DNA from 2 places in the Kitasatospora sp. NPDC041917 genome. Region 1 is predicted to be linked to the other one. Evidence: riboswitches for the same ligand, from Rfam matches in the RefSeq annotation. Region 1 holds a riboswitch; the other holds the start of a gene.
What was found. A riboswitch is a leader RNA that binds a small molecule or an ion and turns the genes downstream of it on or off. The one in region 1 is predicted to bind glycine.
Positions count from the first base shown of each region.

Region 2: another riboswitch for glycine. It lies ahead of gcvP (aminomethyl-transferring glycine dehydrogenase); the one in region 1 lies ahead of gcvT (glycine cleavage system aminomethyltransferase GcvT).

Region 1 is NZ_JBVJBI010000007.1:276,455-280,346, forward strand. Features, by position in the region: gene glyA (serine hydroxymethyltransferase) at 1-141, opposite strand, end outside; gene gcvH (glycine cleavage system protein GcvH) at 222-602, opposite strand; gene gcvT (glycine cleavage system aminomethyltransferase GcvT) at 703-1,824, opposite strand; glycine riboswitch at 2,053-2,154, opposite strand; gene ACZ6EM_RS11610 (enhanced serine sensitivity protein SseB C-terminal domain-containing protein) at 2,412-3,215, shown strand; gene ACZ6EM_RS11615 (enhanced serine sensitivity protein SseB C-terminal domain-containing protein) at 3,333-3,892, shown strand, end outside.
Region 2 is NZ_JBVJBI010000040.1:13,131-17,022, reverse strand. Features, by position in the region: gene gcvP (aminomethyl-transferring glycine dehydrogenase) at 1-1,379, opposite strand, end outside; glycine riboswitch at 1,483-1,615, opposite strand; glycine riboswitch at 1,617-1,720, opposite strand; partial or broken gene ACZ6EM_RS32700 (PRC-barrel domain-containing protein) at 1,947-2,330, shown strand; gene ACZ6EM_RS32695 (DUF2382 domain-containing protein) at 2,478-3,197, shown strand; gene ACZ6EM_RS32690 (MFS transporter) at 3,399-3,892, shown strand, end outside.

The DNA.
Region 1 (3,892 bases):
CTGGGCCTCCATGACCGCCACCGGGGCGAAGTTCTCGGAGGCGATCATCTCCAGGGTGGTCTGCTGGCGGTGCAGCTCGGCGTCGACCGCGGCGGCGATCTCCGGGTCGAGGGCGTGCAGGGACTGGTTGAGAACCGTCATGGTGTGGTCTTCCCGGGAGGAGGAGGGAAAGGGGCCGGGGCGGGGCGGACCGCCGTGCGCGGCCCGTCCCGTCGGGTGGCTCAGCCCTGGGGGTTGATGAGCGCGTCGTACTCGTCGGCGCTGAGCAGCTCGTCGGTGGCCTCGACGCGCACCTTGAACAGCCAGGCGTTCCCGAACGGGTCCGCGTTCACGGAGGCCGGGTCGTCGATGACGTCCTGGTTGATCTCGGTGACCTCGCCGGTCACCGGGGAGTACAGGTCGCTGACCGACTTGGTGGACTCCAGCTCGCCACAGGTCTCGCCGGCGGTCACGGTCTCGCCGACCTCGGGCAGCTGCACGTAGACGATGTCACCGAGGGCGGTGGCGGCGTGCTCCGTGATGCCGACCGTGGAGACACCGTCCGCGGCCGCGGTCAGCCACTCGTGCTCCTTGGTGTACTGCAGGTGCTGGGGGTTGCTCATGGCGTCATTCTCCAGGATGGGAAGCGGGTACGACGAAGCGGGCCGCCGCGCGGACGGCCGCGACGTGCGCAAACGGAAAAACGGGGGCCCCGGCGAAGGCTCAGCGGGCGCGCTTGTAGAACGGCAGCGCCACGACCTGGACGGGCTCGTGCTTGCCGCGCACGTCCACCGCGACGGTGGTGCCGGGGACGGCGTGGGCGGCGTCGACGTAGGCCATCGCGATCGGCTTGCCCAGGGTCGGGGACGGCGCGCCGGAGGTGATCCGGCCGATCGGCTCGCCCTCGGTGGAGACCACGGTGTACTCGGCGCGCGGCACCCGCTTGCCCTCGGAGACCAGGCCGACCAGCACCTTGGGCGGGTTGGTCTCGGCCGCGGCGGCGGCCTGCTCCAGCGCCTTGCGGCCGATGAAGGCGCCCTCGTTGGTGGTCTTGTCGAAGCGGACGACCCGGCCCAGGCCGGCGTCGAACGGGGTGAGGTCGGTGGACAGCTCGTGCCCGTACAGCGGCATGCCGGCCTCCAGGCGCAGCGTGTCGCGGCAGGACAGGCCGCACGGGATCAGGCCGTGGCCCTCGCCCGCGGCGGTCAGCGCCTGCCAGACCGGCTCGGCGTCGGCCGGCCGGCAGAAGATCTCGAAGCCGTCCTCACCGGTGTAGCCGGTGCGGGCGAGCAGCACGTCGCGGTCGGCCACCCGGGCCGGGAGGATCGCGTAGTACTTCAGGCCGGGCAGGTCGGCGTCGGTGGTCTTCGCCAGGATGCCGGTGGCCTCCGGGCCCTGGACGGCGATCAGCGCGTAGGTGTCGCGGTCGTCGGTGACGACGGCGTCGAAGCCCTTGGCGCGGGCGATCAGCTCGTCGAGGACCAGCTGGGCGTTGGAGGCGTTGGCGACGACCAGGAAGGCGTCCTCGCGCAGGCGGTAGACGATCAGGTCGTCCAGGATGCCGCCGTCCTCGGCGCAGATCATGGTGTAGCGGGCGCGCAGCACGCCCAGCGCGGAGACGAAGCCGACCAGCGCGTGGTCCAGCATCTCGCCCGCCTGCGGGCCGGTGACGGTGATCTCGCCCATGTGCGAGAGGTCGAACAGGCCGGCCTGGGTGCGGACCGCGAGGTGCTCCTCGCGCTCGCTGCCGTAGCGCAGCGGCATGTCCCAGCCGGCGAAGTCGGTCATGGTCGCGCCGAGGGCGCGGTGCAGCGCGTCGAGCGCGGTCAGGCGGAGGGACGACATGGCCAGGAACTCCTCGGTCGGGGCACTCAGGGGTGCACGCGCCGGACCGGACCCGCTCGGGTTCGACCCTGCGCGCGGGCATGCGGCGGCGTGGGTCTCCCCATCTGTCGTCGAACCTGAGAGCTTCACCGCCCACCGCCCGCAGCTGTTTCCAGCTTGGGGGACAGCATGACGGCTTGCACCGTGGGTGGGCGCACGACAGGGCCGGGCGCCGCTTTCCAGATGTGCCTAACCCGTGCGGTAGGGGTGCCTGAGAGATTCCGGGGAGGACTTGCTCCTTCGGCGCCGGCTGTGCCTGAACGGCACTCCGGGCTCTCCCGCGCGGGTTCGAGCGGCCGGTATGGAGTTGTGGGGGCCCGCGGCGCATGCCGTCGGACGGGCACATCATGGCACGTCCGGGACGGCGAGGGGAGAGGGGACCCGGTCACACCGCGCGGCACCCGGACGCGGGCCCGGGGCGGCACCCGGGACCGGGGCCCGCGGGGCACCCGAACACGAGCCCTAAAGGGGAGGCCCCGGGGCCCTAGACTGCTGCGCGTCGGCGCAGCAGAGGGCGGCCGAGCGGCAGAGGGCGGGATCGGCGGCGCATGGGGTACCCGGTGGAGCAGCAGCAGGAGTGGGGCGGACCGCAGGAGGCGCCGGCGGGCGGTTCCTGGCCGGCCAACGAGCTGGAGCAGGTGCTGACCGCGGCCCTGGGCGACCCGGGCGCGACGCCGAGGGTGATCGAGGTGCTGGCGCGCAGCCAGGTGTGGGTGCCGCTGCCGGCCGGGGCCGATCCGCAGGGACAGGCGCTGGACCTGCCGACCGTCGAGCTGGGCGGTGACCCGTACGTGCCGGTGTTCTCCTCGCAGGAGGTGTTCCTCCAGCAGGCGCCGGGGATGGCCTTCGCGGTGGCGCCGGTGTGGGAGTTCGCCCGCGGGTTGCCGCTGGGCGTGGGCATCGCGGTGAACCCGGACGCGGCCGTGGGCATCCCGGTGCCGCCGCAGGGGGTCGCCGAGCTGCGCCGCGGTCCGCGCGGGGACCGCTGGGAGGCCGCCGACGACGCCACGGCGCCGACCGGAGGCCGGGTGGCGCTGCGCGAGCCGGTGCCGGGCGAGGACCCGGAGCACTTCCTGGCCGCCTGCCGGGGCGAACTGTCGTCACTGCCGGGAGTGTTGACCGCCCGCAGGGCGCTGGCCAGCATCGAGGGCGAGCCGACCGTGATGTTCGTGGGCGTCCAGCTGGACCCGGCGGCACCGGCCGATCCGGCCGCGGTGAACGACGCGCTCGGCCGAGCGCTGGGAACCGCGCCGCTGCCCGGCGGCGTCCACCTCGTACTGCTCGACCTCGCCGACGACCCGGTGGTCGAGTGGCTGCTCACCCGGGTACTGCCGTTCTATTCGCGGGGCTGAGCGGGGTTCGTATCAAAGGCACGTCGCCGTGGCGGTGGCCGGTGCAGCGCCATAGGGTGCGTGCAGACGGCCGACGGGCCGGCGGGTTGAGGGAAAGAGGCGCGGCGAGGTGGGCGCATGAGTGCGGGAACGGGAGCGGGCGGTGTGCCGGGGCCCTGGGGCCAGGCACCGGCCGGGCGCCCGGGAGCTGATCCCGGCGCGTTGGAGCGCGCCCTGCGCGACGTCGCGCCGGAGCGCTACGACGCGTACGAGGGGCTGCTGCACGCGCTGGCGGACGGCCAGGTCTGGATGCTGCTGTGGCACGGCACGCCGGGCAGCCCGGACGCCCAGTACGGGAACATGGAGATCAGCGGCCACGGCTACGCGCCGGCCGTCACCTCGTCCGAGCAGCTGACCGCCTCCGGCTGGGCGCGGGCCCACGAGGTCATCTCCGGCCGGGAGATCGCGGCCTCGCTCTACCGCACCCGCTGGGGCCTGTGGCTCAACCCGCACGCGCCCGGCGGCGGCGTCGGCGTGCCCTGGGCGGACCTGCGGCGGGTCGCCGCGGGCCTGGACCGGCTGCCGGCCGGGCCGTTGAAGTTGAGCGAGCCGCAGCTGAACGCCCAGTCGTTCTTCGCGCTGCTGGAGCGGCAGGCCGCCGAGGTGCGCGCCGTGCGGGCCCTGCGCCGGGCCTGGGT
Region 2 (3,892 bases), on a different contig from region 1:
ACCGGCTCGACGCCGAACGCGGCCCAGACGCCGGCCAGGTGCTCGCGGGTGGTGGTCTCGTCGGTGGAGACGGAGATCCGGTCCGCGCCGTCCTGGAACAGGTTGATGCCGTTGGCACGGGCGGCGGCGGCGATCTCGGCCGCGCGGCCCGGGACGACGGCGGTGACGGTGTCGAAGAACTCGCCGTGCAGCAGCTCGACGCCGCCGGCCCGCAGGCCCTCGGCGAGGGCGGCGGCGTAGCGGTGGGTGCGGCGGGCGATGTCGGCCAGGCCGTCGGGGCCGTGGTAGACGGCGTACATCGAGGCCATCACGGCGAGCAGCACCTGGGCGGTGCAGATGTTGCTGGTGGCCTTCTCGCGGCGGATGTGCTGCTCGCGGGTCTGCAGCGCCAGGCGGTAGGCGCGGTTGCCGTCGACGTCGACGGAGACGCCGACCAGGCGGCCGGGCAGCGAGCGGGCGTACTCGGCGCGCACCGACAGGTAGCCGGCGTGCGGGCCGCCGAAGCCCATCGGCACGCCGAAGCGCTGCGAGGTGCCGCAGGCGATGTCGGCGCCCAGCGAGCCCGGGGACTTGAGCAGGGTCAGCGCGAGCAGGTCGGCGGCGACGGCGACGATCGCGCCCAGGCCGTGCGCCTGCTCGATCACCGGGGTGAGGTCGCGGACCACGCCGGTGGCACCCGGGTACTGGAGCAGCACGCCGAAGACGCCGCGCTCGGCGATCTCGGCCGGGATGCCCTCGGACAGGTCGGCGACGACGACCTCGACGCCGGTCGGCACGGCGCGGGTGTTGATCACCGCGACGGTCTGCGGCAGGGTCTCGGCGTCGACCAGGAAGACGCCGCCCTTGACCTTGGTGACCCGGCGGGCCAGCGCCATCGCCTCGGCGGCCGCGGTGCCCTCGTCCAGCAGGGAGGAGCCGGAGGTCGGCAGGCCGGTCAGGTCGGAGACCAGGGTCTGGAAGTTCAGCAGCGCCTCCAGGCGCCCCTGCGAGATCTCCGGCTGGTACGGGGTGTAGGCGGTGTACCAGGCCGGGTTCTCCATGACGTTACGCAGGATCACCGGCGGGGTGAAGGTGCCGTAGTAGCCCAGGCCGATCATCGGCTGGAGCACCTGGTTGCGGCCGGCCAGCTCGCGCAGTTCGGCGAGGACCTGGGCCTCGGACCGGCCCGCGGGCAGGTCCAGGGCGGTGATGGAGCGGATCGCCTCGGGCACCGCGGTCCCGGCGAGCTCGTCCAGCGAGCCGTAGCCGACGGACGCCAGCATCTTCTCCTGCGCGGCGGCGTCGGGGCCGATGTGGCGGTTCTCGAAGGGGCTGGCCAGCTCAAGCTCGGTGAGGGTCGAGGCGCCGGTGGGGCGTCCCGCGTTCGGCTGGGCGTTCATGGTGGTCGAGGCCTCCTGGTCACGGACCGGCGGGGGTACGCACGCCGGCCGGCTCCACCGCTGCGGGCAGCGGACGAGCCTGGGCGCGCGGACCCGACAGGCCTCCCCCTCTGTCATCGGGACCTGAGAGCTTCACCCGCACGGAGCGCTGTGGGCGCTCCGCCGGCTTGCACCGTCGGTGAGGGTGGTGATCGCCGGCTTCCGTGCCGACGCTCCTGCCCTGCTTTCCAGAGTGACCTACCCCACACGGTACGGATGCCTGAGAGATTCCGGGGAGGAGTTGCTCCTTCGGCGCTCCGACCAGCGGTTTTCGTGATCGGAGACTCTCCCGAGCGGGCTCTGCGGTCGCCGCCCAGGGTACCAGCGGGAGGCCCCCCGATCACGGGTGTGTCTGGTCACTGGAGGTCTACGCGCGTCCCCCGGACGGTCCAGCGCCGACCCCGGACGGCGCACCCGGGGTCGCGCTCGTCCGATTCATGGCTTTTGGTGTGAAGTGGCGGACGGAATCGGGTGCTCCGGCCGCCTTCCTGCGGGAGTTCCGCAGGTTCAGCGCGCGGGAGGAAAGAAGTGCAGACGGACATCGACCCCCGGGACCTCATCGGCCACAAAGCCGTCGACCGCAACGGAGACAAGATCGGCACGGTCGACGAGGTCTACCTGGACGACGCCACCGGCCGGCCCGAGTGGGCCGCGGTCCGGACCGGCATCTTCGGCCGGGACGCCTTCGTCCCGCTGACCACGAGCGAGTTCGCCGGCGACGAGCTCCGGGTGCCGTACGACAAGTCGCTGGTGAAGGAGTCGCCGGACTTCGGCGTCGGCCAGCACCTGTCCCCCGCCCAGGAACTCCAGCTCTACCGCTACTACGGGCTCGACACCCCGATGGACAGCCGCCCGAACGGCGAGAACGGGAGCCGGCCCAGGCAGCCCGACCTCGACTTCGGCACCACGGCGGCGGCCGCCGCCACGACGACCGCGGCGGCCCCGGCCAAGTCGCTCACCTTCCACACCCCCGAGCGGTCACCCGAGCACTCCCCCGAACCCCCACCGGCCAGGACCCCCGCTGCCGCCGACACCACCAGGAGCGCCCCGGAGGCCGACATGCGGACCCTCAGCACCCCCGCGGCCCCCACGGCCTCCCCGCCGGCCGAGCCCGGCTTCGCCGCACCCGCCGCACCCGCCGCCACCACCGCCTCCACCGCCCCTGTCGTGGAGCCGAAGCCGCAGCCCGCCGCCACGCCCGTCCCCACGCTTGCCCCGATGGCCACCACCACCGCGGCCGCGACCGTCACCGCCGCCGCGAACGCCGACGCCTCCTCGTCCGCCCCCAGCAGCCCGGTCGAGGTCACCTGCCGCGAGGAGCGACTGGAGATCACCACCGAGTGGCACACCCTCGGTACCGCGAAGCTGCGCAAGTACGTGACGACCGAACAGGTGGAGCGCCGCATCCCGGTGGTCCGCGAGCGCGTCCGGGTCGAGCGGACGCCGATCAGCGACGCCGAACGCGCCACGCTCACCGAGAAGGAGATCTCCGAGGCCGTCGAGGAGGTGACCCTCCGCGAGGAACGCGCGGTGGTGCGCAAGTACCTCGCCCCCGTCGAGCGGGTCCGCCTGATCGTCGAGCGGTACACGACCGAGGAGGTGGTCCGGGAGGAACTCCGCCGCGAGAACGTCGAGGTCCACGACGCCACCGCCACCCGGCCCACCGCCTCGGCCACCCCCGCCCCTTCCTCCGCCCCGCCCTCCAGCGCGTCCCCCGACGTGGCCCGTGACATGGCCCACGAGGCGCCCCGGCCGGCCGGCCTGCGGCCGCTCGTCTGACCGCGGGGGCAACGCCCCGCGACCAGGGCCCCGGACACCGTCCGGGGCCCTGGTCGCGCGCCCGACCGGGCGCCCGACCGCCCTTGTCGCGTACCCGACCGTTCGTCTTTGCCAAAGCTTAACCACTCGATATTTGACACTCTGAAGTATCTCCCTGCATGGTTACTTCAGTTCATTCACTATGTACGGGAGGAAGCAACCGTGAGTGAGGCACCACAGCCCACCACCGCGGCCGAGAAGCAGAGCAGCGCCCGGGTCCTGCCGGCCCTCATCCTGGCGATGCTGTCGTTCAGCGTGGTGCAGACCGCGGTCGTCCCGATCCTGCCCTCGCTGGCCAAGGAACTGAGCGTCTCCGCCTCCAGCATCACCTGGCTGATGACCGCCAACCTGCTCTCCGCAGCCGTGCTGACTCCCCTCCTGGGCCGCTTCGGCGACCTCCGGGGCCGCAAGCCGATGCTGCTGATCTCGCTGGCCGGCCTGGTCGCCGGTTCGGCGCTGGCGGTCAGCACCCACTCCTTCACCTGGCTGGTCGTCGCCCGTGTCCTCCAGGGCGCCGGCGGTGGCGTCCTGCCGCTGGCGATCAGCATCGTCCGGGACGAGCTGCCCAAGCGGAAGGTGACCGGCGGCGTCGCCGCCATCAGCGCCTCGATGGGCGTCGGCTCCGGCCTCGGCCTGGTCGCCACCGGCCTCCTGCT